DNA from 3 places in the Actinoplanes sp. HUAS TT8 genome. Region 3 is predicted to be linked to each of the others. Evidence: riboswitches for the same ligand, from Rfam matches in the RefSeq annotation. Region 3 holds a riboswitch; each other region holds the start of a gene.
The links. A riboswitch is a leader RNA that binds a small molecule or an ion and turns the genes downstream of it on or off. The one in region 3 is predicted to bind ZMP and ZTP.
Positions count from the first base shown of each region.

Region 1: it holds a riboswitch for ZMP and ZTP, as region 3 does, so the genes downstream of both, ACSHV8_RS39100 (glycine hydroxymethyltransferase) here and ACSHV8_RS47985 (bifunctional 5,10-methylenetetrahydrofolate dehydrogenase/5,10-methenyltetrahydrofolate cyclohydrolase) in region 3, are expected to answer to the same signal.
Region 2: it holds a riboswitch for ZMP and ZTP, as region 3 does, so the genes downstream of both, ACSHV8_RS10410 (hypothetical protein) here and ACSHV8_RS47985 (bifunctional 5,10-methylenetetrahydrofolate dehydrogenase/5,10-methenyltetrahydrofolate cyclohydrolase) in region 3, are expected to answer to the same signal.

Region 1 is NZ_CP195646.1:8,791,938-8,802,010, forward strand. It holds gene ACSHV8_RS39075 (ABC transporter permease) at 1-793, opposite strand, end outside; gene ACSHV8_RS39080 (sugar ABC transporter substrate-binding protein) at 803-1,825, opposite strand; gene ACSHV8_RS39085 (hypothetical protein) at 2,171-3,694, shown strand; gene ACSHV8_RS39090 (galactose-binding domain-containing protein) at 3,752-5,941, opposite strand; gene ACSHV8_RS39095 (hypothetical protein) at 6,247-6,513, opposite strand; gene ACSHV8_RS39100 (glycine hydroxymethyltransferase) at 6,635-8,059, opposite strand; ZMP/ZTP riboswitch at 8,081-8,171, opposite strand; rRNA gene rrf (5S ribosomal RNA) at 8,304-8,420, opposite strand; rRNA gene ACSHV8_RS39110 (23S ribosomal RNA) at 8,528-10,073, opposite strand, start outside.
Region 2 is NZ_CP195646.1:2,372,453-2,382,525, forward strand. It holds gene ACSHV8_RS10385 (LLM class flavin-dependent oxidoreductase) at 1-639, shown strand, start outside; gene ACSHV8_RS10390 (hypothetical protein) at 739-1,065, shown strand; gene ACSHV8_RS10395 (ABC transporter ATP-binding protein) at 1,062-1,784, shown strand; gene ACSHV8_RS10400 (ABC transporter permease) at 1,781-3,526, shown strand; gene ACSHV8_RS10405 (helix-turn-helix transcriptional regulator) at 3,530-4,399, opposite strand; ZMP/ZTP riboswitch at 4,479-4,567, shown strand; gene ACSHV8_RS10410 (hypothetical protein) at 4,592-5,656, shown strand; gene ACSHV8_RS10415 (pyridoxal-phosphate dependent enzyme) at 5,700-7,082, shown strand; gene ACSHV8_RS10420 (MarR family winged helix-turn-helix transcriptional regulator) at 7,079-7,594, opposite strand; gene ACSHV8_RS10425 (DMT family transporter) at 7,634-8,545, shown strand; gene ACSHV8_RS10430 (NtaA/DmoA family FMN-dependent monooxygenase) at 8,487-9,761, opposite strand; gene ACSHV8_RS10435 (sulfotransferase domain-containing protein) at 9,817-10,073, opposite strand, start outside.
Region 3 is NZ_CP195646.1:10,726,458-10,736,530, forward strand. It holds gene ACSHV8_RS47975 (class I SAM-dependent RNA methyltransferase) at 1-68, shown strand, start outside; gene ACSHV8_RS47980 (MerR family transcriptional regulator) at 322-681, opposite strand; gene ACSHV8_RS47985 (bifunctional 5,10-methylenetetrahydrofolate dehydrogenase/5,10-methenyltetrahydrofolate cyclohydrolase) at 927-1,799, opposite strand; ZMP/ZTP riboswitch at 1,814-1,896, opposite strand; gene ACSHV8_RS47990 (hypothetical protein) at 2,095-2,376, opposite strand; gene ACSHV8_RS47995 (cation:dicarboxylate symporter family transporter) at 2,501-3,886, opposite strand; gene dxs (1-deoxy-D-xylulose-5-phosphate synthase) at 4,037-5,959, shown strand; gene ACSHV8_RS48005 (outer membrane protein assembly factor BamB family protein) at 6,013-7,326, shown strand; gene ACSHV8_RS48010 (outer membrane protein assembly factor BamB family protein) at 7,351-8,697, shown strand; gene ACSHV8_RS48015 (hypothetical protein) at 8,708-10,003, shown strand; gene ACSHV8_RS48020 (response regulator transcription factor) at 10,053-10,073, shown strand, end outside.

The sequences.
Region 1 (10,073 bases), 1.9 Mb from region 3:
TGTACTCGGTGCCGACGTTCGGGCTGGCCGACGCCAGGCGTCCGATGAGGATCCATCCGCCGATCGCGTAGAGCAGCCCGGCCACCGTGTAGACCGAGAAGAGCACCCGGCTCGTCCGGATCCCGGCCAGCCGCGCCGCCTCCGCGTCGTCCCCGGTGGCGTAGACGTGCCGGCCCCACGCGGTGCGCCCCAGGGCATAGAAGAAAAACCCGAAGAGCAACAACATCAGAATTGACCCGTACGTCAGTTGAAAGCTCCCGATCGCGATCGCGTCCCCGGTCCACGTCATCAGGTGCGGCATGTCCGATCCACGAACGGTCTCGCTGTTGCTGACCACCGAGTTCAGTGAGAAGAAAATGGTCAGCGTGCCGAGCGTGACGATGAACGGCGGCAGCTTGATCCGGGTCACCAGCATCCCGTTGAGCGCGCCCATGGCCGTCCCGCAGGCGAGTCCGAGCAGCAGCGCGAGCACCGCCGGCATCCCGGCCTTGAAACAGAACTGGGCCATCAGGATCGAGGAGAAGACCGCGATCGCGCCGGCCGACAGGTCGATCCCGGCGGTCAGGATGATCAGCGTCTGCCCGAGGGCGAGCGTGGCGATGACGGTGACCTGCACGAGCACCAGCGACAGGTTGGCCGCGGCGAAGAAGCGGGTGTTGACGATCGAGAACGCGACGATCGCCAGGATCAGCACGGCCAGCGGCCCGAGCACCGGATTGCCGTGCAGCGTGTGCTGCAGCCGGAGGCCGAACGAGTCGTGCCGGCGTACGTCGAAGTCAGTGGCGGCGGTCATGTCGGGACTTCACCCCCAGCAGTTCTGCTTGCCCCACGCGGAGTCCTTGGCCTCCACGCCGGCCTGCGGGTCGTCGGTGATCAGCTGGACGCCGGTGTCGATGAAGTCCTTGCCGGCGGTGTTCTGCGGTTTCGTGCCGTCCTTGGCGAACTTGGCGATCGCCTCGACGCCGAGTTCGGCCATCTTGATCGGGAACTGCATCGAGGTGGCCCCGATGACCCCGTTGGCCACGTTGTCCACGCCCGGGCACCCGCCGTCGATCGAGACGACCGTGACGTCCTTGTCCTTGCCGGCCGATTTCAACGCCTGGTAGGCGCCGGCCGCCGCGGGCTCGTTGATGGTGTAGACGAGGTTGATCGACGGGTCCTTCTGCAGCAGGTTCTCCATCGCGGTGCGCCCGCCCTCCTCGTTGCCGTCGGTGACGTCGTGCCCGGCGATCCGCGGGTCGTTCTCGTCGCCGATCCGGTTCGGGTCGCCGTTCGGGATACCGAACCCCTCAAGGAAGCCCTGGTCCCGCTTGACGTCCACGGAAACCTGGTTCGGGTTGAGGTCGAGCATCGCGATCTTGGCCTGCTTGCCGTCCGTGGCGAACTTGGCCTTGGCCCACTCGCCGATCAGCTTTCCGGCCTGGTAGTTGTCGGTGGCGAAGGTCGCGTCGGCCGCGTCCGGCGGGTCGACGGGCGTGTCCAGAGCGATGACCAGCATGTTCGCCTTGTGGGCACGGTCCAGCGACGGCACGATCGCCTTCGAGTCGTTCGGCGTGATCAGGAAGCCCTTGGCGCCGTACGAAATAAGATTTTCGATGGCCTGGACCTGGGCCTCGTTGTCGCCGTCGATCTTGCCGGCGAAGGTCTGCAGATCGACGCCCTGAGCCCCGGCGGCCCGCTGGGCGCCGTGCTTCATGGTCACGAAGAACGGGTTCGTGTCGGTCTTGGTGATGAGCCCGACGACCGGCTCCCCGTTGCCCGGGCTGCACGCCGCGACGGCCGGCAACAGCATCATGCAGCTTGCGACCGCCATCAGCCTGCGCATGCCGCCTCCGCTACATCGAGGGACGCCGTTGTCTTGGAGTAGACGCCTCGGCTTCGGCCCTGTCAACAAGAGGTTTCGCGCAAGTTGCGGTGTGGGACTGACCACATTGGCCTGAAGTGGGGAGGCGCGGACGAGGACTTGATCAATACGATCAGCCGCACATCTTGAAATCACGGGGAGATTTCGTTGCGCCGGCCAAACGCGGCGCGCACGGGGACGAAATTGTGGTGGGCCGGGCTGTTCGCAGCCGGGCTCGCTGTGCTGTGCGCGGCCATTCTGACGTCAATTCCACCATCGAGAGCCGAGGCTGGTTCGGCCTTCGCGCCGTCGGCGTTCGTCGGGGCCATGCCCGTGCGCGCCGCCGAGGACGCCACCGTCAACCTGATGTGCGGCGACGAGCCGGCCGCCCAGCCGATCCCGGACGGACGGCAGATCCAGGTCGACCTGTCACCGGCGCCGTCCATGACCCTCGGCGAGATCACCGGCCGGATCTGGCGTGAGCCGCCGGACCGGGATCCCGCCTGGATGCTCAACTTCCAGGGCCTGCGGTGGATGCCGCCGCTGGCCCTGCGAGCCGCCCAGGACGCCCAGTACCGCTCGCTGACCGCCCTGATCCGGCAGGCCGTGGACTTCCACCTCACCAACCCCGACCCGGGCAACAACTCGGCCGGCTGGGACGAGGGCACCGCGCTGCGCCGCCTGCAGACCGAGAACTGCCTGTACGCCCTGACCCACTCGGCCGCGCTGGTCCAGGGCATGGTCGCCGATGTCGCCGTGCTGACCGGGAAGCGGTACGCCGGGCCGCCGCGGCTACCCGTGCACAACCACGGCCTGATGGCCAACATCCACATGATCAACGCGGGCCGGGTGCTGAACCGGCCTGATTGGATCAGCTTCGCGGCCAACCGCATCGTGTCGGAGGCGGCGCTGGCCTTCTCCCCGGCGGGCGTCACGTTCGAGCAGTCCTCGTACTACCAGAACGTCAACGTGGCCCTGTGGAACACCGCCGGCGCCATGCTGACTCAGCTCCGGGGCTACGCCACCGAGGGCCGGCAGATCCAGGCCATGTCCCGGAAGGCCGATCGCGTCTGGGGCTACCTGACCGAGCCGGACGGCAAGATCGTCCAGGTCGGCGACTCCGACCTGGTCGAGGGCCAGCCGGGCCGGCCGAAGGACCCCAAGGTGCTCCGCGACGACGACACCGGCTGGGTGATCGGCCGCTCCAGCTGGACCGACCCGGACGCCGCTTTCTACACGGTCCGGTACGGCCCGGAGCGCCGCGCGCACGGCCAGGACGATCGGGCCGGCGGCGTCACCTGGTCGGCCCTGGGCACCCGGGTCCTGGTCGGGCTCGGCCGCTACGGCTACGACACCACCGACCCGCTCTGCATGTACCGCCGCGATCCGTCCAGCCAGAACGTGGCCGCACCGCCCGACCCGAAGATCAAGAAGGGCAGTGTCAGCACGATCGAGACCGACTTCGGGAAGACCCGGCACAACCTCGCGGTCACCGACGACGTCTACGGCGCGACGCACCGCCGCCAGATCATGGTCGACCAGCTCCACGCCGGTCTGGCCGTGACCGACGGATTCGGTGACGTGCCCGTCTGGTCGCAGAACTGGCACCTCGACCCGGCCTGGAAACTGGTCACGGGCAAGGTCGGCGACGCCAACCTGACGTTCCGGCACCCATCCGGGCGGCACCTGATCGTCAGCACCAGCGGACGGATCTCCGGGATCTGGATCGGGGACAAGACGATGCCGTACGGCTGGGTCTTCCCGGCCGCCGGCCAGAAGACGCCCGCCTACCAGCTCAGCGTGGAGTCCCGCGACGGCGCCCCGGTCGCCACCAGCTTCCGGGTCACCTGAGAAACACGCCGGCGGCGCGGGACCGGGCCTGGTCCCACGCCGCCGGTGCCGAACTGCTTACGGGAAGCTGACCAGGTACGACGGCACGGTCGCGGTCCCCTGAGCGGCGGCCCCGGTGTTGTTGACCACGTGGTCGATCACGCCGTTGCCACCGAGCGACACGGTGAGCAGGTTGTGCAGCTTCACACCGGAGTTCACCGGCACCTCGAAGCCGTTGGTGGAGTGGATCGTCGGGTCCACGTTGAAGTAGCAGTAGCTGCCCAGCGCCCACGCCTCGTGGCTGGTCACCGAGTCGGCCACCTTGTACGCGGCGTAGCCGTTGGCCCCGCTGCGCCAGGCGGACTGGGACGGCGGGTCGTACGGCTGCTCGTTCTGCAGGAAGTACGTCCGGCCACCGTTCCCGTTCCAGACCACCTCGTACTTCTGGTAGTGCTCGACGAACAGGCCGTACGCGGTCACGTTCTGACCGTTCACGATCAGGCCGCTGTCGGCCGTGTTGACGTTCCAGCCGTACGTGCCGGCGTTGCCGTGGTCGGCCCGCCACGCCCAGATGTGGTCGATGATCGTGTTGTTGCTGTTCACCAGCAGGCTGTTGGTGGCCTTGCCGGCGATCGAGCCGCCGATCCGGAAGAACACGTCCTGGATCGTGGTCGGGTTCGACGCGTGGTTCGCGGACGAACCGTTCGGGCCGATGACCAGCAGGTTGGCCGAGTTGGTGGTGCCCGCGTCGAAGAGCAGGCCGGCGATCTTGATGCCGTCCACATCGGCCGTCTGCAGCGGCGTGACGCCGTTGTCCGGGATGATCGTCGCGTAGCCGAGACCCATCACCACGGTGTTGGCCCGGGTCACGTTGATCGTCTGGTTCACGTGGTACACGCCCGGCTGGAAGATCAGGTTCAGGCCCTGCGCGAGCGCCTGGTTGATCGTCGCCGCGCTGTCACCGGGCTTGGCCACGTAGAACTGGCTGAGCGGGATGCTGGTACCCGGGGTGTTGCCGTTCGCCCAGCTCACACCGGACGAGTTGGTCGACAGGTTGGGCACGAAGACGGCGTAGTCACTGCCGTTCAGGTACAGGTACGGCTTCTCCCGGATCACCGGGGTCTGCCCGATCGTGGTGTACGGCGGGTTCGGGAAGCCGCCGGCCGGAGCACCCTGCACACCGACGAAGGCCTGGTTCCAGACCGCGTTGGAGTTCGAGCCGATCTGGCTGTTCCGGGTGAACCACTGCTGCTGCGAGTACTGCCCCTCGACCCCGCTGATCCGCGAGTCGGCGATGTAGCCGCCGGACGCCCAGCCGTAGCCGTTCGGCGCCAGGTTCAGGTCGCCGTGCACGTCCATCCGGCGGAACGGCGCGGCCTGCGACACGGCCCAGCGGTCGGCGCCGGAGACCGGGTACAGCGAGATGTTCTCGACCGAGCGCCAGAAGTTCTGGGTCGCGTTGCCCTGGAACCAGCCGGCGTCCACGGTGATGTCCCCGTTGATCCGCACGTCCTGCGGGTTCTGACCGAGACCGATCACCGAGGTGTTGAAGCCGACCTGGATGTTCAGACCGTTGTAGGTACCCGGCTTGAACGCGATCAGGTTGCGCTGCGTGCCGAACTGGTTCGTCTCCTGCTGCTTGAAGATCGCGTCGGCCGTGGCCTGGATCGACGCGCTCGACATGCTCGGGTCGAAGACGGTGACCTGCGCGCCGAGGCTCCCGCCACCGGGCAGGGTCGGCCCGGACGGGGACGTCGTCGGGTCGGTCGGCGTGGTGGTCCCGCCGCCGTACACCTTGAACTCCCACAGCGAGTAGCCGTAGCCGGTGGTGCGCTGGGTGCCGTACATCCGCACGTAGCGCCCGGAGCCGCTGACCGACAGGTTCTGGTTGCCGCCGGTCGACGTGGTCGTCGAGTAGATCGAGGTCCAGGTGCTCGCGTTGTTCGACACCTGGATCTGGAACGCCTTGCCGGCCGCGGTCTCCCAGTTCAGCTCGACCCGGGAGATCGACTGCGTGCTGCCCAGGTCGACCTGCAGCCACTGCGGGTCGGAGAAGGCCGACGCCCAGCGGGTGCCGAGGTTACCGTCGACGGCTTCCGAGGCCAGGTAGGCGCCGGCCGCCTCGGTGGAGGAGGCGGTCGCGGGCTTGCCCTGCGACAGCAGCGTCTCGGCGGCCGAGGCGCCGGACATGGTGATCGCGGCATAACCGGCGACAACAGCGGCCGTGAGGCCGACTATCGCGCCGCTCCGCCAGCGGGAGCGTCTCATGGGGGTCTCCTAGTAGGACGGGAGGGGGACTAGGTAACTGGGAGAGCGCTCACCCGGTGCCACGACGCTAAGAGTCGTTACCAATCGATGTCCAGGATGTTGCGAGGTTCCGGAACCGGTACCGGCGGCTGCCGCTGTTTCACCGGGCGCACCGCCATCCGGCTCATCCACGCAGGTCAAGCCACCGGTAACAATTGACCTGACGTGTTTCATGAATATCGATAACAGGTCTTCCGGAACCGGTTCCGCCGAGTCTCGCCACAACTCTCAAAAGCCTTCAGAAACCTTTATTTCCGTACGAAGGGTCAGCGCTCCTGCGAACGGGCGTCGTCGAGCCGGACGCGCACCTCGGCCAGCAACTCGACCAGCGCGGCGAGCCGGGCGTCGGAGAGCCCGGCGAAAGCGACAGTCGCGTCCGGATGCATCGCCCGCATGGCCGAACCCAGCAGCTCGCCGCCATGGGAGGTGAGCCGGACCTTCATCGCCGCCACCATGCTGTATTCGACGCGGCCGCCCTGAAGGTCGCCTGCTTCGTCGTCGTCATACCTGTGGACCGCCGCCGGCCTGATCACCGCCGGTATCCAGCGGACCCGAAACCGCCGAGTCGCCCTGGTCGCGTCGGGTCCCGCAGACGCGGAAACCCGCCGGGCCGGGTAGGCCACGACGGGTTTCGACGAGGTGCGCGGGGCAGGGTCAGGCGAGGCTGACCGACGGGTAGAGCGGGAACGGGGCCAGCAGGTCCGTCGCCTGCTTCGAGACGCCCTCGGACAGGGCCGGGTCGAGGGTGAACTTCGCCTTCGACGTGGCGTCCGGGGTGGTGCCGGCCAGCACGGTGTGGATCAGCTCGGCGATCTGGTCCATCTCGGCCACACCCAGGCCACGCGAGGTCAGGGCCGGGGTGCCGATCCGGATGCCCGAGGTGTACCAGGCGCCGTTCGGGTCGGACGGGATCGCGTTGCGGTTGGTGACGATGCCACTGTCGAGCAGCGCCTGCTCGGCCTGGCGGCCGGTCAGCCCGAACGGGTGCACGTCGATCAGCACCAGGTGGTTGTCGGTGCCGCCGGAGACCAGCTGCACGCCCCGCTTGAGCAGGCCCTCGGCCAGCGCCTGGCTGTTGGTGACGATCTGCTGCGCGTAGGTCGAGAACTCCGGCCGGCGGGCCTCGGCGAACGCGATCGCCTTGGCCGCCATCACGTGCGGCAGCGGGCCGCCGAGCACCATCGGGCAGCCGCGGTCGACCTGCGACGACAGCTCCGGCTGGCAGAACACGGCGCCACCGCGCGGGCCGCGCAGGCTCTTGTGGGTGGTGGTGGTGACGATGTGCGCGTGCGGGATCGGGTTGTAGTCCCCGGTGAACACCCCACCGGCGACCAGCCCGGCGAAGTGCGCCATGTCGACCATGAAGGTGGCGCCGACCGCGTCCGCGATCTCCCGCATCTTGGCAAAATTCACCTTGCGGGGGTACGCCGAGTAGCCGCCCACAATCACAGCGGGCTTGAACTCCTTGGCCGACTCCAGCAGCGCCTTGTAGTCGATCTGCCCGGTGGCCGGGTCCACCCCGTAGGACCGCTGGTCGAACATCTTCCCGGAAATGTTCGGCCGGAAGCCGTGGGTCAGGTGACCGCCGGCGTCCAGGGACATGCCGAGCAGCCGCTGGTTGCCGAACGCCTGCCGCAGCTCGGCCCACTCGGCGTCGGTCAGGTCGTTGATCTGCCGCTTCTCGAACTTCTTCAGGTACGGCACCTCGACGCGGTCGGCCAGGATCGCCCAGTAGGCGACCAGGTTCGCGTCGATGCCGGAGTGCGGCTGCACATACGCGTACGGAGCCCCGAACAACGCCTTGGCGTGCTCGACGGCCACCGACTCGACGGTGTCCACGTTCTGGCAGCCGGCGTAGAAGCGGCGGCCGATGGTGCCCTCGGCGTACTTGTCGGAGAGCCAGTTACCCATGGCCAGCAGGACGGCCGGCGAAGCGTAGTTCTCGCTGGCGATCAGCTTCAGCGACTCGCGCTGATCGGTGAGCTCCTTGGCGATCGCGTCGGCGATGCGCGGCTCGACGGACCGAACCACCTCGAGGGCGGAACGGAAGGCAGTGGATTCAGCGTTCAATTCAGGCACAGGACCTTCCCTATCACGTAGTGAAGAGGCCCAGGCGCACGGCAGGTCGTCATCTCGACGAGGCCGCTCCCCGATGGTCAACCATCCGAACGCGCCAGTCACGGCCTACCGCCAGCATACCGACCCGGCCCGTGACGGTCACACCTGTTGCCGGCCTCAGGGGCCGACATCACTCGATTGGCCTCGAATTTCGGGCAAAAAGAAACGCCCACCCGGAACCCGGGTGGGCGTTTCCATAAGTTAAGTCCGGCGGCGTCCTACTCTCCCACACCCTCCCGAGTGCAGTACCATCGGCGCTGGAGGGCTTAGCTACCGGGTTCGGAATGTAACCGGGCGTTTCCCCTCCGCTATGACCACCGAAACAGCCATCAGCGAAACAAAACCAGCAACCTTTCCGGGATCTCTCCCGACAAGGGTGGTTGTTCGTTTGCTGTGAATCACACAGTGGACGCAAGCAGAATGTTTAGGGTGGTTAAGCCCTCGGCCTATTAGTACCGGTCAACTCAACACGTTACCGTGCTTACATCTCCGGCCTATCAACCCAGTAGTCTAGCTGGGAGCCTTACCCACTCAAGGTGGTGGGATACCTCATCTCGAAGCGAGCTTCCCGCTTAGATGCTTTCAGCGGTTATCCCTTCCGAACGTAGCCAACCAGCCGTGCCCTTGGCAGGACAACTGGCACACCAGAGGTTCGTCCGTCCCGGTCCTCTCGTACTAGGGACAGCCCTTCTCAAGTATCCAACGCGCACGGCGGATAGGGACCGAACTGTCTCACGACGTTCTAAACCCAGCTCGCGTACCGCTTTAATGGGCGAACAGCCCAACCCTTGGGACCTGCTACAGCCCCAGGATGCGACGAGCCGACATCGAGGTGCCAAACCATCCCGTCGATATGGACTCTTGGGGAAGATCAGCCTGTTATCCCCGGGGTACCTTTTATCCGTTGAGCGACACCGCTTCCACACGCAAGTGCCGGATCACTAGTCCCGACTTTCGTCCCTGCTCGACCCGTCAGTCTCACAGTCAAGCTCCCTTATGCACTTACACTCAACACCTGATTGCCAACCAGGCTGAGGGAACCTTTGGGCGCCTCCGTTACCCTTTAGGAGGCAACCGCCCCAGTTAAACTACCCACCAGACACTGTCCCTCGACCCGATCAGGGCCGCAAGTTAGATACCCAAACCCAACAGAGTGGTATTTCAACAATGACTCCACCCGAACTGGCGTCCGAGCTTCACAGTCTCCCACCTATCCTACACAATCGAATTCAGATACCAATGTCAAGCTATAGTAAAGGTCCCGGGGTCTTTCCGTCCTGCCGCGCGTAACGAGCATCTTTACTCGTACTGCAATTTCGCCGGGCCTGTGGTTGAGACAGTGGGGAAGTCGTTACGCCATTCGTGCAGGTCGGAACTTACCCGACAAGGAATTTCGCTACCTTAGGATGGTTATAGTTACCACCGCCGTTTACTGGCGCTTAAGTTCTCCGCCTCGCCCCGAAGAGCTAACAGGTCCCCTTAACGTTCCAGCACCGGGCAGGCGTCAGTCCATATACATCGTCTTACGACTTGGCATGGACCTGTGTTTTTAGTAAACAGTCGCTTCCCCCTGCTCTCTGCGGCCATACCACGCTCCACCAGCAAGTGGCTTCACGCGTCCGGCCCCCCTTCTCCCTAAGTTACGGGGGCAATTTGCCGAGTTCCTTAACCACAGTTCACCCGTCGCCTCGGTATTCTCTACCTGACCACCTGTGTCGGTTTAGGGTACGGGCCGCTCGAAACATCGCTAGAGGCTTTTCTCGGCAGCATAGGATCAATGACTTCACCAGAACGGCTCGGCATCACGTCTCAGCCTATTGCCATGCGGATTTGCCTACATGACGGCCTACACGCTTACCCCGGCACAACCACCGGCCGGGCTCATCTACCTTCCTGCGTCACCCCATCACTAAACTACTACCACCCGAGGTCCCAGACTCCACCAGTTCAGACCGAAGTCCTCGCCGGCTTTGCG
Region 2 (10,073 bases), 3.2 Mb from region 3:
GACACGCTGTTCGAGGAGAAGGTCGAGCTGTTCGCCGCGCTGCTCGACGAGAAGCCGGTCACCTGGGAGGGCACGACCCGCGCGGCCCTGCACGAGGCCGACGTGTTCCCCAAGACCGAGTCCGGCCGGCTCGACACCTGGGTCGGCGTCGGCGGCTCCCCGCAGTCGGTGGTCCGCACCGCACGCTACGGGCTGCCGCTGATGCTCGCCATCATCGGCGGCCAGGCCGAGCGTTTCGCGCCGTACGTCGACCTCTACCGCCGCGCCGCCGAGCAGCTCGGCACGGTCGCCCACCCGGTCGGCATGCACTCGCCCGGTTTCGTCGCCGACACCGACGAGCAGGCCAAGGAGCTGTGGTTCCCGCACTACAAGGTGCAGATGGACCGGATCGGCGCGCTGCGCGGCTGGCCCCCGCTGACCCGCGCGAACTTCGAGCACGAGGTGGCCGACGGCTCGCTCTACGTCGGCTCGCCGGAGACCGTCGCCCGCAAGATCGCCAAGTCGGTCCGGGGCCTCGACGTGGGCCGCTTCGACCTGATCTACACGGCCGGGGCGCAGCCGGTGAGCGCCCGGATGCACGCGGTCGAACTGTTCGGCTCCAAGGTGATCCCGATGGTCCGCGACATCCTGAACAGCTGACCCGGCGCCCGCCGGGCGGGAGAGCGGCCGCGCCACCAGGGGCGCGGCCGCTGTGGCCGTACCCGCGAGCTCGCCGTCTGGCTGCACACCCCGCCCGACATGTCGTCCCCGCCGCGCGACGAGCTGGTCATCAAGGTGCTGGCCGCGCTGCGCATGCCCGGCGTCGACGTCCGCGACGTCATCCAGGTGCACCGGCGCGCGCTGGTCGAGCTGATGCAGCAGTGGACCCGTCTGAAGGAGGACGCCGCCACCGACCTCGGCCTGGCCCTGGTCGTCGATGCCGAGCTGTTCCGGCTCGACTCGGTGATCCGCTGGCTGGGCGCGGCCGAGGGCCGGCTGCGCCGCGCCGAGCTCGATCCGCCCGCCCCGGCGCCCGCCGTCACCGCCCCGGCCCGGCTCGGCCGTCGTCTGGGGGTCCGGCGATGAGCGTCCTTGAAATGCGTCAGGTGTCCAAGGTGCACGGTCTCGGCGCGGCCGAGGTCACCGCCCTGCGCGAGGTCGATCTGACGGTCGGCCCGGGCAGCATGGTCGCGGTGATGGGCCCGAGCGGTTCGGGCAAGAGCACGCTGCTCACCATCGCCGGCACCCTCGAACAGCCGACCAGCGGTGACGTCCTGATCGCGGGCGTCCCGGTCGCGTCGATGCCGGCGCCCGAGCGGGCCCGGGTCCGCCGGCGCTCGATCGGCTACGTCTTCCAGGACTTCAACCTGCTGCCCGGCCTGACCGCGCTGGAGAACGTGACGTTGCCGCTGGAGCTCGACGGCACCGCCGCCCGGGCCGCCCGCGACGCCGGCATGCAGGCCCTGGAGCTGCTGGACCTCACCGACCGGGCCGCCTGGTTCCCCGATCAGCTCTCCGGCGGCGAACGCCAGCGGGTCGCGATCGCCCGCGCCGTCGTCGGCGACCGTCGCCTGCTGCTGGCCGACGAGCCGACCGGCGCGCTCGACTCGGTCAACGGCGAGGCGGTGATGCGCCTGATCCACGCCGCCACCCGGCGTGGCGTCGCCGCCGTCGTGGTCACCCACGACGCCCAGCTGGCCTCCTGGGCCGACCGGGTGGTCTTCCTGCGCGACGGCCGCGTGATCGACCGGACCGTGCCCCCACCCGGCCCGGAATCCCTGCTCACCCCCGGCCCCGGCCGATGAGCGGGGCGCGGCGGGCGGTCACCCGCTGGGCCTGGCGGATGTTCCGGCGCGAGTGGCGCGGCCAGCTGCTCGTCCTGATCCTTCTCGGTCTCGCCGTCGCCGCCACCAGCGCCGGCCTGGGCGTGGTCAGCAGTTTCGCGACCGGTCAGGCCGGCCGCTTCGGCGCGGCCGACTACCGGATCACCCTCGACGCCGCCCGTCCGGACCTGCCCGGCGACCTCGCCGCCCTGCGGGCGTCCGTCGGCGCGGTCGAATCCGTCGACCGCCGGCTGGTCTCGGTGCCGGGTTCGGCCACCCCCATGGAGGTGCGAGGGCAGGCCGCCCACGGCGCCCTGAGCGCACCGACGCTGCGGCTCACCGGCGGGCGTTTCCCGGCCGGCCCGGGCGAGGCCGCGGTCACGGCCCGCGCCGCCCGCCTGTTCGGCCTGCACCCGGGCGGGACCTGGGCCGAGACCGGGCACACCTGGACGATCGTCGGCACGGTCGAGAACCCGAACGACCTGCTCGACACGTTCGCCCTGGTCGCGCCCGGGCAGGCCGGCCCGCTCACCGACGTGATCGTGCTGATCAAGGCGACCCCGGCGCAGTTCGCGGCCGCCGCCCGGCCCGACGCCGGTTCGGTCGAGGTCCGCTCCTCGGGTGAACGCGGCGTCGCCACGGCCGCGGTTCTCGGGCTGGCCACGGTCGGTCTGCTCTTCGTCGGCCTGCTCGCGGTCGCCGGGTTCACCGTGCTGGCCCAGCGGCGGTTGCGTGCGCTCGGCATGCTCGGCGCGGTCGGCGCCAGTCCCCGGCACGTCCGGCTCGTCCCGATCGTCAACGGGGCCGCCACCGGCGTCGTCGCCGCCCTGAGCGGGACCGTGACCGGCCTCGGCGCCTGGTTCCTGCTGGCCCCGGCCCTGGAGAGTGTCGTCGAGCACCGCATCGACCGGTTCGACCTGCCCTGGTGGGCGGTCGGGCTCACCGCCGGGCTGGCCGTGCTCACCGCCGTCGTCGCGGCGTGGTGGCCGGCCCGCGCGGTCGCCCGGGTCCCGATCGTGGCCGCCCTGGCGTCCCGCCCGGCCCGTCCCCGCCCGGCTCACCGCTTCGCCGTCGCCGGTCTCGTGCTGCTGCCGGCCGGTCTCGGGCTGCTCGCGGCCGCGCAGCGGGAGAAAGCCGTGTTCATCGTCTCCCTGCCCGCGTACACCTCGGGGCCCTCGGTTCTTCTGACCCCGAAGGGGATGCGTGCGCTCGGCGTGCAGGCCGAACCGGGGGCCTGGCTGCTGGAGGCACCGCGGGCGCTGACGCCGGACCAGGCTGATCAGATGCGGACAGTCGCCGGCGGGGCCGGGCTGACCGTGGAGACCCGGCCGGCCAAGGCCGACCTGTCGGCGCTGCGGTTCTGGTCGGTGCTGGCCGGTGTGGTCGTCGCGCTCGGGGTGCTGGCCCTGACGGTCGGGCTGATCCGCAGTGAGACCGGGCGTGACCTGCGAACCCTGGCGGCGGCCGGTGCACCCCCGCGGACCCGGCGCACGCTCACCGCCTCGACCGCGGCGGCCCTGGCCGTGGTCGGTGCGTTGCTCGGGCTCATCGGGGCGTACACCGCGATGCTCGCCCTCTACCACCGGGATCTCCACCTGTTGGTCCCGGTGCCGTACGCCCCGCTGGCCGGCCTGCTGCTCGGCCTGCCCGTCCTGGCCGTCGCCGCCGGCTGGCTGTCGGCCGGTCGCGAACCGGCCGGAATCGCCCGGTCGCCGCTGGACTGAGCGTCAGCCCTGGGGAGCCGCCGAAGTGGTGGCCGCCCACGACGCCAGCAGCTTCAAGGCCTGGGCCGACGGCGACTGCGGATCGGCCGAGTAGATGGTCAGCGTCAGGTCCGGGTCCGCGCGCAGATCCATGCTCTCGTAGGCCAGCTCCAGCCCGCCCACCACGTGATGATGAAAAGTCTTCACCCCGGTCCCGTGGATGCGCACGTTGTGCGCACCCCACCGCCGCCGGAAGTCGTCGCTGCGGGTGGAGAGTTCGCCGACCAGGTCGTGCAGGCCCTTGTCGTGCGGGTCCTTGCCGGCCGCGGTCCGCAGGTTGGCCACCAGCATGTCGGCGGCCAGGTTCCAGTCCGGGTAGAAGCGGTGCGCCGCACTGTCCAGGAAGGTGAACCGCCCGAGGTTGGGAACGGTTTCCGAGAAGGCGTAGAGGTCGCTGTACATCGCCCGCCCGAGATGGTTGGCCGCGAGCAGGTCCTGACAGTTGTTGACCAGAATCGCCGGGCTGGTCGTTATCGCGTCCAAGGACCATTGCAGGCTTTCCCGTACGGCCCACTGCCGCGGCCGCCGGCTCGGCCGGATCAGCGCGTTGCTCCCGTTCGCCTCGTGCGCGAGCCGCAGCAGGTGGGCCCGTTCCGCGTCGTCGAGCTGCAGTGCCCGCGCGACGGCGTCGAGCACCCCGGCCGACACCCCGCTCAGGTGACCGCGTTCGAGCTTGGCGTAATACTCCACGCTCATCCCGGCCAGCGCCGCCACCTCGGTGCGCCGCAGCCCGGGCACACGACGCTGCCCGATGCTCGGAATGCCGGCCCGCTCCGGGCTGATCTTGGCGCGGCGGGTCGCCAGGAAGTCCCGCACCTCGGCTCGGTTGTCCACGCCCCCGACGGTACGACGCCCCCGGCCCCCGCTGCGATGTACTGGCAGTACACCTATCAGTGGGGACCGGATATGCTCCGGGCACGGCCGTTACTGGCGAGGGTGGAGCACCACCGGGGACCGGCCGGGTCTCACGTGTGTGTCGCGCCGGCCGCCTGGGCGCTTCCGAAGGCAGACGACCTCGGAGGCGAAGTGAACCTGCGATACGGCCTGAACCCGCATCAGCGACCGGCCACCGCCATCCCCGTCGACCCGCACCGCCGGCCGTTCCGGGTGCGGCACGGCGAACCGTCGTACGTCAATGTCCTGGACGCCGCCGGCGCCTGGCAGCTGGTCCGGGAGGCCGCGGCCGCTCTGGGCCGGCCCGCCGCCGCCTCGTTCAAGCACGTCTCCCCGGCCGGGGCGGCCGTCGCGGGCGGGATCGACGAGGTGACGGCTGCGACCTACCGCCTCGACCGGGCGAGCATCAGCTCGGTGACCAGTGCGTACGTCCGGGCCCGGGACGCCGACCCGAAGAGTTCCTACGGCGATTTCGTGGCCGTGTCGGAGCCGGTCGACGCCGAACTGGCCGACCTGCTGAGCCGCGTGGTCTCGGACGGCATCGTCGCCCCCGGCTACGAGCCCGGCGTCGTGGCCACCCTGTCCCGGAAGAAGAGCGGCCGGTTCTTGATCCTCGAAGCCGATCCGACCTTTGTGCCCCCGCCGACCGAGACCCGCGAGGTCTACGGCCTGCGGCTCACCCAGCCGCGCGATCCGGTCGAGCTGAACCGGGATCTGCTGGCCGGCCACGGTCTCCCGGACAGCGCCGTCGACGACCTGCTGCTCGGGCTCGTCGTCGTCAAGCACACCCAGTCCAACTCGGTGGCCTACCTGCGCGACGGCATGACGCTCGGCATCGGCGCGGGCCAGCAGTCCCGGGTCGACTGCACGCGGCTCGCCGGGGCCAAGGTCGACACCTGGTGGCTGCGCCGGCATCCTGCTCTGCGGCCACCGGCGCCCGGCGCCCGGATCCAGGACGTCATCGACCGGCAGATGAGCCTGGCCGAGCCCGCGGAATGGCGGCGCCGGCTGGACGGGGTGGCGTTCGTGTCCGACGGCGCGCTGCCGTTCCCGGACAACGTCGAGCACGCGGCCCGGCACGGGGTCCGCTACGTCGCCGAGCCGGGCGGATCCCTCCGATCGGACGACGTGGCCGCCGCCTGCGCGCGGCTCGGGGTCACTCTCGTACACACTGGGGTTCGTCTTTTCCAGCACTGAGACCTAATATCCAGAAATCCTATATGCCTGATAGGGTATTGGAATGAGTGTGCTCGATGCCATCGGAGACACGCCGCTGATCCGCCTCACCCGGATCACCGCCGGTCTCACCGCCGAGGTCCACCTCAAGGCGGAGTTCCTCAACCCCGGCGGCAGTGTCAAGGACCGCGCCGCGCTCGCCATGGTCCAGGCCGCCGAGCAGTCCGGTGAGCTGCGATCCGGCGGCGTCATCGTGGAGGGCACGTCCGGCAACACCGGCGTCGGCCTGGCCATGATCGCCGCTCAGTGCGGGTACCGGGCGCTCGTCGTCGTCCCCGACAAGAGCAGCGAAGAGAAGATCAAAACCTTGCGCGCGTACGGCGCCCAGGTCGTGATCACCACCGGCGGCGTCACCCGGGAGGACCCTCGGCACGTGTCCCAGGTCGCCGCCCGGCTCGCCGCCGAGACCCCGGGCGGGTGGCTCGCCGGTCAGTACGACAACCCGGCCAACCCGGGCGCGCACCTGGCCACCACCGGCCCCGAGATCTGGCGGCAGACCGGCCACCGGGTCACCCACTTCGTGGCCGGGGTCGGCACCGGCGGCACGATCAGCGGCGCCGGCGCGTTCCTGCGCTCGGCCGGCCGGGTCACCGTGGTCGGCGCCGACCCGGAGAACTCGGTCTACGGCGGCGGCGACGGCAGCCCGTACTACGTGGAGAGCATCGGCCACTACGTGCACCCGGACACCGCCGAGGACGTGTGGCCGCAGTCCTACCACCGCGAGATCGTCCACCGTATCGAACGGGTCAGCGACCGCGAGTCGATCGAGATGACCCGCCGCCTCGCCCGGGAGGAGGGCATCCTGGTCGGCGCGTCCACCGGCACCGCGGTCGTCGCCGCCCTGCGCGTCGCCGGCGAGCTCGGCCCGGAATCCGTGGTCGTGGTCCTCGCCCCGGACTCCGGCCGCGCCTACCTGTCCAAGTATTTCGACGACGGCTGGTTGCGCCGCGCCGGCTTCCCCGCCCCGGCGGCGCCGGGCCCGCTGGTCGCCGACGCCCCGGTGACGGCGCCGCTGCTGGTCCCGGCCACTTCCCGGGTACGAGACCTGCCGGCCACCGGCCCGGCCGAGGTGGCCGTCCTGGTCCTGCCCCGATCGGACCGCCCGATCAGTGATCCGGCCCCCGGCGACGTCATCGGCTCGGTGCCCCTGGAAGCACTCCGCGGTGCCTCCCCGGACGCGCCGCTGACCGCTTACGCCCAGCCACCGCTCCCGCCGGTCGGCACGGCCGAGCCGGCCGCCGAGGCCCTCGCCCGCACCCCCGCCGACGCGGGCCGGCTCGCCGTGCTGACCGACGGACGCATCACCGGCGTCGTCCCGCGCGCCGCCCTCGCCGCCCTCACCCGGCTCGCCCCGGCCGCCTCGAACGCAACCGGGTCGCGGCACTAGTCCCCGGCCGGCCGCGGGGACTCGAAGCAGGCCAGCCACGTCGTGAGGATCGGCTCCAGGCGGGCGGCGTCCTCGGGTGACAGCAGGTCGAGCAGGCGGCGTTCGTTGCGCATGTGCTCGGCGAACGCCTGGTCGATCAGCTTGCGCCCGGCGTCGGTGAGGGCGACCACCCGGGCCCGGCCGTCCCCGCTCGCGCGCCGCCGGGTGACCAGGCCACCGGCTTCCAGGCGGTCGATGCGCTTGGTCATCGCGCCGGTCGTGACCATGGTGAACGCCGCGAGTTCCCCGGGCGCGCGCTCGAACGGCTCGCCGGCCCGGCGGAGGGCGGCGAGCACGTCGAACTCGCCCTCGCCGAGGCCGTAGCGCCGGTAGACCAGGCGTAACTCCTCGGTGAGGTAGCCGGCGAGACGGTGCAGCCGGCCGATGACGCCCTGCGGGCGTACGTCCAAATCTGGTCTTTCCTGATTCCAGGCCTGCTGGATCCGGGCGACGTGGTCGAGCTGCTCAGCCATGCTTCCAGAATAACTTCCGGGGAAGCTATAGTCGCTTCCATGGAAGCTAATCTGCGGTGGCCTCTCGTCACCGCGCTCGCCCCGATCGCCTTCGGCACGACCTACTTCGTGACCCATCGATATCTGCCGGCCGGCTACCCGCTCTGGGGTGCCGCGATCCGGGCCCTCCCGGCCGGGCTGCTGCTCCTGCTCGTGCACCGGCGGCTCCCGACCGGCGCGTGGTGGTGGCGCTCGATGGTCCTGGGCAGCCTCAACATGGGCGCGTTCTTCGCGCTGATCTACCTGGCCGCACAGTTGCTGCCGACCAGCATCGCCTCGACGATCATGGCCACCTCGCCGGTCGGCCTGATGCTGATGGCCTGGGCCGCCCTGTCCGAGCGCCCCCGCGCGGCGCACCTGGCCGGGGCCGGCATCGGCGTCGCCGGCGTCTGCCTGATGCTGCTCACCGGCCCGGTCGCGGTCGACATCCGCGGCGTGCTGGCGTCGGTCGCGGCGATGACGATGTCGTCGCTCGGCTACGTGCTGGCCAAGAAATGGAGCAGCGACATCGACGTCTTCTCGCTGACGTCGTGGCAGCTCATCGCCGGGGGAGTGCTCCTGGTCCCGGCCGCCGTGCTGGTCGAGGGCGGTCCGCCGCCGGTGAACGGGCGGTCGCTGGCGGCTTTCGGGTACGTCACGGTGGTCGCCACCGCGATCGCGTTCTCCGCCTGGTTCACCGGGCTGCGGCACCTGAGCGCGGGCACGGTCGGTCTGATCGGCCTGCTCAACCCGGTCACCGGCGTCCTGCTCGGCACCGCGATCGCCGGGGAGCGGCTCGGCGCCCGGCAGATCTGCGGCCTGGTGCTGGTTCTGGTCGGGGTGCTGCTCGGCCAGCCCGCCGTGCAGGGGTGGCTCAGGGCAGTGCGAGGCCCAGGTTCTCGCGCAGTGTCGCCCCTCGGTAGTCGTCCTTGACGATGCCGCGTTTCCGCAGCTCGTGCAGCAGGCCGTTGACCACGAAGTCGTGCTGCGTGTCATCGTGCAGGCCGCCCAGCGACAGCACGTCGAGCACGCCCGCCTCGAACCGTTCCTGAACCGCGTCGGCGAGCTGCTCCGGCGTGCCGGCCACCGACCAGTGCCCGGTGTCCTGCGCCGCCTGGATCAGTTCACGCAGCGTGCGGCCCTCCCGGATCAGCCGGCTGAAGATCTCGGCCCGCCCACGCCGGCGGTTGATCGCGCCGATCTCGGGCAGCAGGCTCTCCGGCAGCGGCTCGTCCAGCTTGGCCTCGGACAGGTCCACGCCGCCGCCCAGCATGTCGGCGACCAGGCCGCGCCCGCGTTCGTAGTCGATCGCGTCGAGGCGTTCGCGGACCAGCCGCCGCGCTTCCTCCTCGGTCGCCCCGAAAGTCGCATGGAAAGAACTGAAGATCAACGGCAAATGGGGCGTACGGCCATGAGCCGCCGCCCGCCCACGGATCCGGCTCGTGAACTCCCGGGCGTCGGCCAGGGTCGGCAACGCCGTGAACACGATCTCGGCATACCGGGCGCCGAGCGCGATCCCGGCCTCGGACTGCCCAGCCTGAATCAGCACCGGCCGGCGCTGCGGCAGCGGCGGAATGTTCAACGGCCCCTCGACCTGGAAGAACTCCCCGGCATGCCGGATCGGCTCGATCAGCGCCGGATCCAGCACCGCCCGTCCGTCCGGCCCGGCCCGCAGCGCCCCCGGCCGCCAGCTGTCCCACAGCGCGTTGACCACCTCGATGGTCTCGGCCGCGCGGGCGTACCGCTGCTCGGGCGACGGCAGCTCGCCGGGCCCGAAGTTCTGCTCCCCGATCGACGAGGTCACCAGATTCCACGCGGCCCGCCCGTTGCTCACGTGGTCGAGCGTGCCGAAGAGCCGGGCCAGGTTGAACGGGTGATGGAACGTGGTCGAGACGGTCGCGATCAGCCCGGCCTGGGAGGTGACCTGGCTGAGCGCGGCCACGAAGATCAGCGGCTCCTGCGCCCCGATCGTGCCCTGCGCCCCGAACACCAGCAGATCGGGCACGAACAGCGCGTCGATCCGCGCCGCCTCGGCCCGCCGGGCCACCAGCTTCGCGGTGTCGAGCGTCGACCGTCCCGGGTCGAGCGCCAGCTCATACGGCCCGGGAAACCCGCCGGCACCGGCAATCGTGGCGAGCGTACGCGTCATGGATCGAACGTATCGACGAACCGTCACGCCGGTTTCACAGGCGCCGTCACACCTGTCAACGGCCGGTCCCGTAACCCAGCAGCGCCATGGCGGCCCGGTTGTCGGCCCGTGACCAGAACAGCTCGTGCAGCTCGTCGGGGAGTTCGTCGCGATGGCTGCCCGTACGTCCGCGGCGGAAGAACCGGTCGTCGTGTCGACGCAGCTCGTCCATCGACGGGATGACGGCGTCCGGCCGGATTGCCAGGCCGGGCGTCAGCGCGGTGACGACCGGCGGAACGACGGCCCACGGATCGCGTGTCAGGTCCTCGTAGC
Region 3 (10,073 bases):
GCGCCTTCGACTGCTTCCCGATGACCCAGCACGTGGAGTGCGTAGCCCTGCTCCTCCCAGCGCTCTGAGCGCCAGCTCAGCCCGTTCGGCTGGTGCTCACGGCTGTAAAACAGCGCCGAGGCAGCCCTGAACGCCAGCTCAGCCCGTTCGGCTGGTGCTGAGGGTCGCAAAACAGCGCCGAGGCAGCCCTCAGCGCCAGCTCGGCCGGCTTGGCTGGTGCTGAGGGCTGTAAAACAGCGCTGGGGCAGCCCTGAACGCCAGCTCGGCCTGTTCGGCTGGTGCTCACGGCTGTAGGGCGACGGCCGGGTGCGGGCGGTGGGGTCAGAAGTGGTCGCGATACTCCGCGGCGGCGGACATCAAGTGGTCGAGGGCGTCCCTCGTACGGATCAGGTCTTCGATGTGGGTGGAAAGGCGATCGCGTTCCTCGCGCATCCGGGTCATGGCCGCGTCGGAATTCTCCAGACTGGGGGAGTCGACGCAGGGCAGCAGCTCGGCGATGGTGCGACTGGAGAGCCCGGCCGCGTAGAGCCGCTGGATGAAGCCGACCCGGTCGACCTCCTCCTCGGTGTAGTGCCGCTGGCCGCTGGGACTGCGGACGCTGCTGAGCAGGCCCTGCTCCTCGTAGTAGCGAACCGAGCGGACGCTGACGCCGGCCCGCGCCGCGAGATCACCGATGCGCAATTCACACCTCCCGGGAAACTCTGCCTCTGACGTCAACGTCAGGTTTCAGCGTAGCCGCCTGAGCGCTGACCGAGTTTGTCCAGCGCCCCGAGCCGGCCCGGCCGGACCGTGATGACGCCCGCCCCGACCGACATTTCGGAAATGTCGGGAAAGCGGTGGCCGCGCGCCGAAATCGGAAACGCGCGGCCACCCCCGAAACCCCAGGACGGCCGCCCCCGAGACCCGAGGACGGCCGCGCGCCGAAACTACGGGTTGGCCCGCTCCGCGGCGCTCACCGCGTTCCGGAAGAGCATCGCCACCGTGGTCGGCCCCACACCCCCGACCCGCGGAGTGATCGCCCCCGCGACGGCCGCGCACGACTCGTCCACGTCCGGAAGCAGCCGCCGGCCCTCATACCGGACCCCGGCCCCGATCACCGTGGCCCCCGGCTTCACGTGCTCCGGCTGGATGATCCCGGGCACCCCGGCCGCCGCGATCAGGATCTCGGCCCGCTGCGTGTACCGCGGCCAGTCCTTCACCCCGGTGTGCACCACGGTGACCGCCGCGTTCGCGGTCGGCCGCTTCTGCGCCAGCAGCATCGCCAGGGGCCGCCCGAGGGTCGCCCCGCGACCGAGAATGACCACCTCCCGGCCGGAGATCTCGATGCCGTGGTGCGCGAGCAGCGCCTCGATCCCGGCCGGCGTGCACGGCAGCGGCCCGGGCAGCCCGACGGCGAGCCGGCCCATGTTGAGCGGGTGCATGCCGTCGACGTCCTTGTCCGGATCGAGGGTCATCAGCGCCGCGTCGTAGTCCAGGTGGGCCGGGATCGGGTACTGGATCAGGACGCCGTGCACGCCCTTGTCGTCGTTGAACCCGGCGATGACCTTGAGCAGGTCGGCCTGCGTGACGTCCCCGCTGAGGTGCTCGTGCGGCGACTCGAAGCCCAGCTCGGCGGCCTGCTTCTGCTTGATCCGGATGTACCCGGCGCTGGCGTCGTCGTCGCCGACCAGGATGGTGGCCAGGCTCGGCCGGATGCCCCGGGCCTTCAGCGCGGTGACCCGCTCCCGGACATCGGCCAGGACGGCCTCGGCCACGGGCGCGCCGGGCAGGAGGCGGGCGCCACTGTTTTCGCTGGTCATGTCTTTGCTCCTTGGCCGGGAGCCCAGGCGGTCGACTCCCGTGAACGAGCTCCCCGATGGTTCGACCATCCCCGAGCCGCCAGTCGCTGCTTGCCCTCCAGGATGCCGGACGCGACCGATCCGCGAGGCGGCGGGGGTCCGGAAAATCAAGATCAAATTCTTCATTGCCTACGTCCGCCGTGGTCCCGATCGTCGCTCCCGCGGGGACCGTTCCGGGCTGAGCAGGGCGCTGGCGCGCCCAGAACGCTCAGCCCGGAACGGCGACGTGGTCGGGTGGTTGCGGTTACCCCGAAGATCACAACCAACCGGATGCGAGCGTCACGTCGGTGGCGACCAGCACCAGGAGCAGGATCCCGGCGAGGATCCAGAAGCTCGCCGGCTGTCCGAAATTGAGGGTCATCCGGCCCAGCGCCCCGGGGACGAGCAGGTCCGGGTTGCCGGGGTCGTACCGGATGAGGTGATGCCGGGCGCCCGGATTCCGCCGGGCCCGAGCCATCAGCAGCCGGACGACCAGCAGGGCGCCCGCCATGACGAACCCCACCCCGAGGGTGGGCGCGACGAGATCGCCGAGCGGCATGCCCCGACGGTATCGCCGGGCGGGGGCCGGCCGGCGCGGTGGGCGAGGGCTGGCCGGCTCGGTGGGCGAGGGTCGGCCGGCTCGGTGGGCGGGGGCGGGTCCGGCGGGAGCGGGAGCAGGCCGGTCAGCCGGGCTCGGCCGGGCGTGCCGGTGGGGCGGAAACCGGGGTGCCGGCCGTGGCGGGTTCGGCCGCACGGTCGCCGTGCGGGTCGTCGTCGAAACTGGACTCGTCGAACGGGGCCTCGCCGGCCAGCACCCGAGCCGCCTGTTCCCGATCGATCTCGTGGGTCCACGTGCCGACCAGGACGGTCGCGACCGCGTTCCCGGCGAAGTTGGTCAGGGCCCGGGCCTCGGACATCAGCCGGTCGATGCCCACGATCAGCCCCACCCCGGGCACCAGATCGGGCCGATGGCTCTGCAGTCCACCGGCGAGCGTCGCCAGCCCGGCCCCGGTGACCCCGGCCGCCCCTTTGGACGCCACGATCATGAAGAGCAGCAGCCCGATCTGCTGCCCGACCGAGAGCGGCTGGTCCAGCGCGTCGGCGATGAACAGCGACGCCATGGTCAGGTAGATCGCGGTCCCGTCCAGGTTGAACGAGTACCCGGTCGGCACCACGATCCCGACCACCGGCCGGCTCACCCCGAGGTGGCCCATCTTGGCGATCAGCCGGGGCAGCGCCGACTCGGACGACGACGTCGACAGGATCAGCAGGAATTCCCGGGCCAGGTACCGCAGCAGCCGGAAGATCGACACCCCGGCGGCCAGCCGGAGCAGCAGTCCGAGCACCACGAACACGAAGATCGCGCAGGTGATGTAGAAGCCGACCATGATCGCGGCCAGGCTCTTCAGCGCGTCGAACCCGGTCGCCCCGACCAGGGCGGCCATCGCCCCGAAGGCCCCGACCGGCGCCAGCCACATGATCATCGCGAGGATCTTGAAGACCACCCGCTGGATCAGTGCGACCGCGGCGATCACCGGTTCGCCCCGGTCGCCCAGCGACTGCACGGCGAACCCGACGAGCAGGGCCACCAGCAGCGTCTGCAGCACCTGGGTGCTGGTCAGGGCCGAGACCAGTGTGTCCGGGATGATCCCGAGGACGAAGTCGACGCCGCCCTCGGCCTGTTTGCTGACCTGGGCCGTGCCGGTCTTGGCGAGTTCCTGGCTCAGGTGCAGGCCGGAGCCGGGGTGCAGGATGTTGCCGACCACCAGCCCGATCGCCAGCGCGACGGTCGACATGATCAGGAAGTAGCCGAGGGCCAGCCCGCCGACCCGGCCGACCTGGGCGGCCCGCCGGATCGAGCCGACGCCGAGCACGAGCGTGCAGAAGATGACCGGGGCGATCATCATCCGGATCAGGTTCACGAACCCGGTGCCGAGCGGTTTCAGCTCGACCGCGAAGTCCGGGAAGAGGAACCCCACCGCGATCCCGAGGGCCATCGCGACGAGCACGGCGAGGTAGAGGAAGTGGCTACGGTCCCGGCGCCGCGGGGCCTCGGCATCGACAGACATGCATCGACGGTACTCCCGCTCGTGATCTGAGTCACAGGTCAGCGCGCAAACCTCCCCCGTACCGGGGAATGTGTAGGTGCTGTGGAGGATTCCGGCCTGTCCGTTCGCTCCAGGTCGCGCCCGCCCGCCACCCCGATAGACTCGTGCCTCATGAGCGACTCCCCCTCGACCCCGGCCGGCCTGCTGACGACCATCACCACCCCGGGTGATCTGAAGCGACTGTCCGCGGAGCAGCTGACCCTGCTCGCGGCCGAGATCCGTGACTTCCTCGTGACCAAGGTGTCGAAGACCGGGGGGCACCTCGGTCCGAACCTCGGGGTGGTCGAGGTGACCCTGGCGATGCACCGGGTCTTCGACTCCCCGCGGGACAAGATCCTCTTCGACACCGGCCACCAGTCGTACGTGCACAAGATTCTCACCGGCCGGCAGGAGGGCTTCGATCTGCTGCGCCAGCGTGGCGGGCTGACCGGATACCCGAGCCAGGCCGAGAGCGAGCACGACCTGATCGAGAACTCGCACGCCTCCACCGCGCTCTCCTACGCCGACGGCCTGGCCAAGGCGTTCGCCCTGCGCGGCGAGGACCGGCACGTGGTCGCCGTGGTCGGTGACGGCGCGCTGACCGGCGGCATGTGCTGGGAGGCGCTCAACAACATCGCCGCCACGAAGAACAAGCTGGTCATCGTCGTCAACGACAACGGCCGGTCCTACGCGCCGACGATCGGCGGCCTGGCCGACCACCTCTCCACCCTGCGACTCAATCCGGGCTACGAGAAGGTGCTCGACCTGGTCAAGGACGCGCTCGGCCAGACCCCGGTGGTCGGCCGGCCGGTCTTCGAGGTGCTGCACGCGGTCAAGCGCGGTATCAAGGACGCGATCAGCCCGCAGCCGATGTTCGAGGACCTGGGGCTGAAGTACATCGGCCCGGTCGACGGCCACGACCAGCAGGCGATGGAGTCGGCGCTGCGCCGGGCCAAGGGCTTCAACGCGCCGGTCATCGTGCACGCGGTCACCCGCAAGGGGTTCGGCTACAGCCCGGCCGAGCAGGACGAGGCCGACCGCTGGCACAGCCCGAGCGCGTTCGACGCGGCCACCGGCAAGCTGGTCGCCTCCTCGGCCGTGAAGTGGACCAAGATCTTCGCCGAGGAGCTCGTGGCGATCGCCGATGAGCGACCCGACATCGTCGGCATCACGGCCGCGATGGCCGAGCCGACCGGCATCGCCGCGCTGGCCAAGAAGTACCCCGAGCGGACCTATGACGTGGGCATCGCCGAGCAGCACGCCGTCACCAGCGCCGCCGGCCTGGCGATGGGCGGCCTGCACCCGGTGGCCGCGATCTACGCCACGTTCCTCAACCGCGCCTTCGACCAGGTCCTGCTGGATGTGGCGATGCACAAGCTGCCGGTCACGTTCGTGCTGGACCGGGCCGGCATCACCGGTCCGGACGGTCCGAGCCACTACGGCATCTGGGACATGAGCGTCTTCGGCACGGTCCCCGGGCTGCGGCTGGCCGCCCCGCGTGACGCCGCCACCCTGCGTGAGGAGCTGCGCGAGGCGGTCGCGGTCGACGACGGCCCGACGGTGGTGCGGTTCCCGACCGGCTCGGTCGCCCCGGACACCCCGGCCCTGCGCCGGGTCGGCCCGGTCGACGTGCTGCGTGAGGACAAGAAGAAGGACATCCTGCTGGTCGGGGTCGGCTCGTTCGTCGGCCTGGGGCTGGACGCGGCCGAGCGCCTGGCCGAGCAGGGTTACGGCGTGACCGTGGTCGACCCGCGCTGGGTCCGCCCGGTGCCGGCCGAGCTGGTCGCCCTGGCCGCCGAGCACCGCCTGGTGGTGACCCTGGAGGACGGCATCCGCGCCGGTGGCGTCGGTGACGCGGTGGCTGCCGCGCTGCGGGACGCCGGGGTGCCGGTGCCGCTGCGCGACTTCGGTGTGCCGGCCGGTTTCCACCCGCACGGCACCCGGGCCGAGATCCTCACCTCGCTGGGCCTGACCGCGCAGGACATCGCGCGGGACGTGACCGAGTGGGTGTCCCGCATCGACGCCGGTGCCGCCGTGGAGGAACCCGCCCTCTGACATTGGCAGAACTGTGACAAGCGCCTCCGTTACTACATCGTTATATTCGATGGATGGGAGCGGAGGCGTTCGTCATCGACCTCGGCCTGGGCCGGGGCGACTCGGAGGCCGCCTATGAGCGGCCGTGGCGGGAGACGGTGCCGCGCTGGTTCACGCCGGTCCTGGTCGTCGTCCTGCTGCTGCTCGGCTCGGGGGCGTCGGCCGCCCCGGCCAAGCCGCCTTTCAGCGCGCTCCTGCGGATCACCCTCGGCCCGGCCGATCCGTACCTGATCACCGGCGCCGGGCGGCTGCTCACCCAGACCAACGGCCTGATCACCGCGTACGACCTGGGCACCGGCACGCTGCGCTGGCAGGCCGGCCAGTCCACCCCGGTCTACCGGCTGCGCATCGGCGAGGGCCTGGTGCTGATGCAGCCGTGGACCACCACCGGCGCCTCGGACAGCACCAGCGCGATCTCGGTGGCCACCGGGGCCAAGGTGTGGGACAACCCGCGCAGCGTGATCACCTTCACCGGCAGTGACACGCTGCTCGCAGTGACCGGGACCCGCAGCCTCTCCGGCACCAATCGCCGTGTCCAGGGCCTGATCGAGGTGCTCGACCCGGGCACCGGCCAGGCCCGCTGGCAGGTCCGGGTGCCGTCGACCGCGGTGGTGCTGGGCGTGCCCGGGCCGGCCGACTCGGGCACACGGATGCTCATGGTCCGCGACGACCGGACCGCGCGCCTGTTCGACCTGTCGGACGGGCGGCAGATGAACGTCCGGGAGCTGCCGGCGGCCAACTACGGCCCGGAGAACCCGGTCGTGGCCGGTGGGGTCGTGCTGCTGCGCCATCCCGGGCCGTCCGGGATGGAGGTCTCGGCCTACGACCCGGTGACCCTGCGCGAGTTGTGGACCATGCCGGCCGACGGGACGTACGAGGTCCGCTCCTGCGGTCTGCTCGCCTGTTTCCTCGGCCAGGACGGGGTGTCGGCCGTCGACCCGTCGACCGGGGACCGGCGCTGGGCCGAGGCCGGCTGGCAGGCCGTCACCGAGCGCGGTTCGGCGCTGCTGGCCTACCCGGACTCGGACATCAGCCGCCCGGTCGGCCTGGTCGACAGCGCGACCGGCCGGGTGCGGGTCGACCTGCGCGGCTGGCTGCCCATGCCGGGGTCCGACAGTTCCGGCGATCTGCTGGTCACCCGGGAGGTGCCGGCCGGCGCGCGTACCATGGTCGCGGTCGCCGACCAGGTCGCCGGCCGCGTGCGCCCGATCGCCCTGCTCCCCGAGGACACCGGGGACTGCGAGGCCGCCCCGGGCCGGCTGGTCTGCCGGTCGACGACCGGTGAGCTGGTGGTGTGGGCCTACGACGAGGCGGCGGGCGCGGGCTGATCCCCGTACGGGAAAGGGTGTCGTGTGACGCTGATCGAGCTGGACCGCGAAGCCCACCTCGACCCGCCGCCGGCCTCGCGTCCTCCGATCTCCGCCTATCGTCGCGGCGGCCTGCTGCTGGCCGTGCTCCTGCTCGCGGTCGTGGGTGGCGCGGTGCCCGCGGCCGGCATCGGCTGGCGTTACCTCGGCGCGATCTCCCCGGCGCCGGGCCCGGACGTTCCTTTCGAGCTGGTCGACGGCCAGGTCTACACGGTCGACACCGGCGGCTCCGAGCCGGTGGTGACCGCGTGGAGCCCGGCGAGCCCGCCGGTCCGGCTCTGGGAGGTCCGGCTGCCGGTCGGGGACGAGAAGAGTGTGATCCCGGCCGGGTCGGTGACGGTCCGGGCCGCCGGTGAGATGACCCTGCTGACCGCCGGGGTCGCGACGACCGCGGTCGACACCGCGACCGGGCGGGTCCGCTGGTCCTCGCCGATCGCGGTGACCGTGCTGCCGGGCAGCGGCATCGGTGTCACCGTCGACCGGGTGTTCCGGCCCGGCACCGAGTACGACCAGGAGTCCGGTGATCCGGGCCCGCTCTACTTCTCGGCCAGCGGCGAGCCACACACCGAGCCGCCGCTGCGCACCGACGTCCGTGGCCTGCGGCTCAGCGACGGGAAGACGTTGTGGACGACCGCGCCGGGCGGCTCGGTGACCGTCGACGGGGTGCCCGGCGAGGACCCGGCCGTGCTGATCACCTCGTCGGAGCGGCTCACCCTGGTCGACGGCGACACCGGCACGCTGCTGCGGGACACGCCGCTGCCGCAGTTCTCCGGGCACGGGCCGGCCAGCGGTTCGCTGCTCGGCGACGTCGCGCTGATCAGCTACCAGAGCCCGGGCCGGCAGATCGCCTTCGACGCCCGCACGCTGCGGCAGCTGTGGAACCGCAAGGTGCCCGACATGGTCGCCGACCCGGCCGACTGCCAGGGCGTGCTCTGCGACGGCGGGCACGGTGACCTGCGCGTGCTCGACCCGGTGACCGGGCTGACCCGGTGGCGGGTGAAGGACGACGTCGACCTGACCGTCCGCGCGGGGTACGTGCTGGAGACCGACGCGGCCTCGGACGAGCCGGTGCGGCTGGCCGACCCGCGGACCGGGGCGACCCGGGCCGACCTGACCGGCTGGACCGGGGACGTGGCCGGGGCGGCCGACGAGCCGCTGGTGCTGCGCCGCCGGGAGAGCAGCGGGCAGGCGTTCGCGGCGGTGGTGCCCGGGCACGCGGAGATCCGCCGGCTCGGGGTGGCCACCACCGGGTCGGGGGACTGCGACTCGGACGGTCGGTACCTGGTGTGCCGGTCGTCCGGCGGGCTACGCATCTGGGCCTATCGCATCTAACTTGTTCGGTGTGCCCGACGTATTGATCGACCTCGGTGTAGTCCCCGACGAACCGGCGGCGATCCCACCGCGGCCCCGGCGGCAGTACCTCCGGCCGCTGGCCGCGGTCGTCGCGGCCGGACTGTTGTTCCTGCTCGGCGGCGCGGCGACGGCCACCCGGCCGGCGCCCCCGAAGATCGTTGCGGCCGCGGTCGACGGCCGGGTGGTGGTGCGGGCGAACCGGCTGTTCGTGGTCGACGCCGGGCGGCCGGTCGGCGCCCCGGAACGGCAGCAGGTCATCCACGCGTACTCGCTGCCCGACGTCCGGCCGCTCTTCGACCAGACCGTGACCGTCTCCGGGGAGATCATCGACGTCCGGCCGGTCAGCGACGACCTGCTGCTCGTCGAGGAGCGCAGCTACACGCAGGCCGCGCGGAGCATCATCGCGATCCGGCCGGGCACGGCCGAGCCGCTCTGGCGGCGGGACGGGATCCTGGTCGGCGTCACGCCCGGTGGCCCGGCCGTGTTCGGGGCGGACATCCTGGTCGGCGACGACGCGGACGGCCCCGTCGAGTGGACCGGGGTCGACCTGGCGACCGGCGCGACCACGTGGACCGTCACCAAGTCGGCCGGGGAGCGGGCCTTGCCGGACACGCTGCGCGGCGACCCGCGGTGGCTCTACGTGCTCCGGGCCGGGCGGCTGACCTCGTACGACATGCGGGACGGCCGGCCGGCGGCCGAGGTGCCCCTGCCCGGGCTGCGGCCGGACACGTCCGCGCTGTGGCCGCTCGGCGACCGGCTCCTGGTCAGCAGCGACGCGACCGGCACCACGATCTTCAGCACCGCGGCCGGACTGACCCCGTCCGCGCACACCGTCCACAGCCTGGCCGCGTACCTGGACGGGTACCCCTGCGGGGAGCTGATCTGCGCGTACGCCGCGGGCGGCGGCCTGACCGGCATCGACCCGGCCACGCTGGCCGACAAGTGGTCGGTCGAGCACGCGGAGTACTCGCTGTGGATGAGCGGCTACCTGTTCGCGATCGAGGAGACCACCTCGGAGCCCCGGATCCGGCGATCCGATCCGGTCACCGGCCGGGACGCCGGGCAGCTCGACGGCTGGACCCTGGCCGCCGCGACGAGCGAGGACTTCTACGTACGGCACAAGGAGGACGGCGGCCGGCTGTGGTTCGGCCTCCTGGATCCGGCCCGGCTGCGGGTCCGGCCGCTCCTCGCGGCCGACGGGGTCACCGACGAGTGCCTGATCGCCGACGACGTGCTGGTCTGCCGCAAGATCGATGCGAACGTCGGGGTTTGGCGGCTTCGGTAGCCTTCAGCTACGGCCGCCGGGGCCGGGCGGCGGGGTACGGAGGTCTGCGATGCGCGTGCTGGTGGTGGAG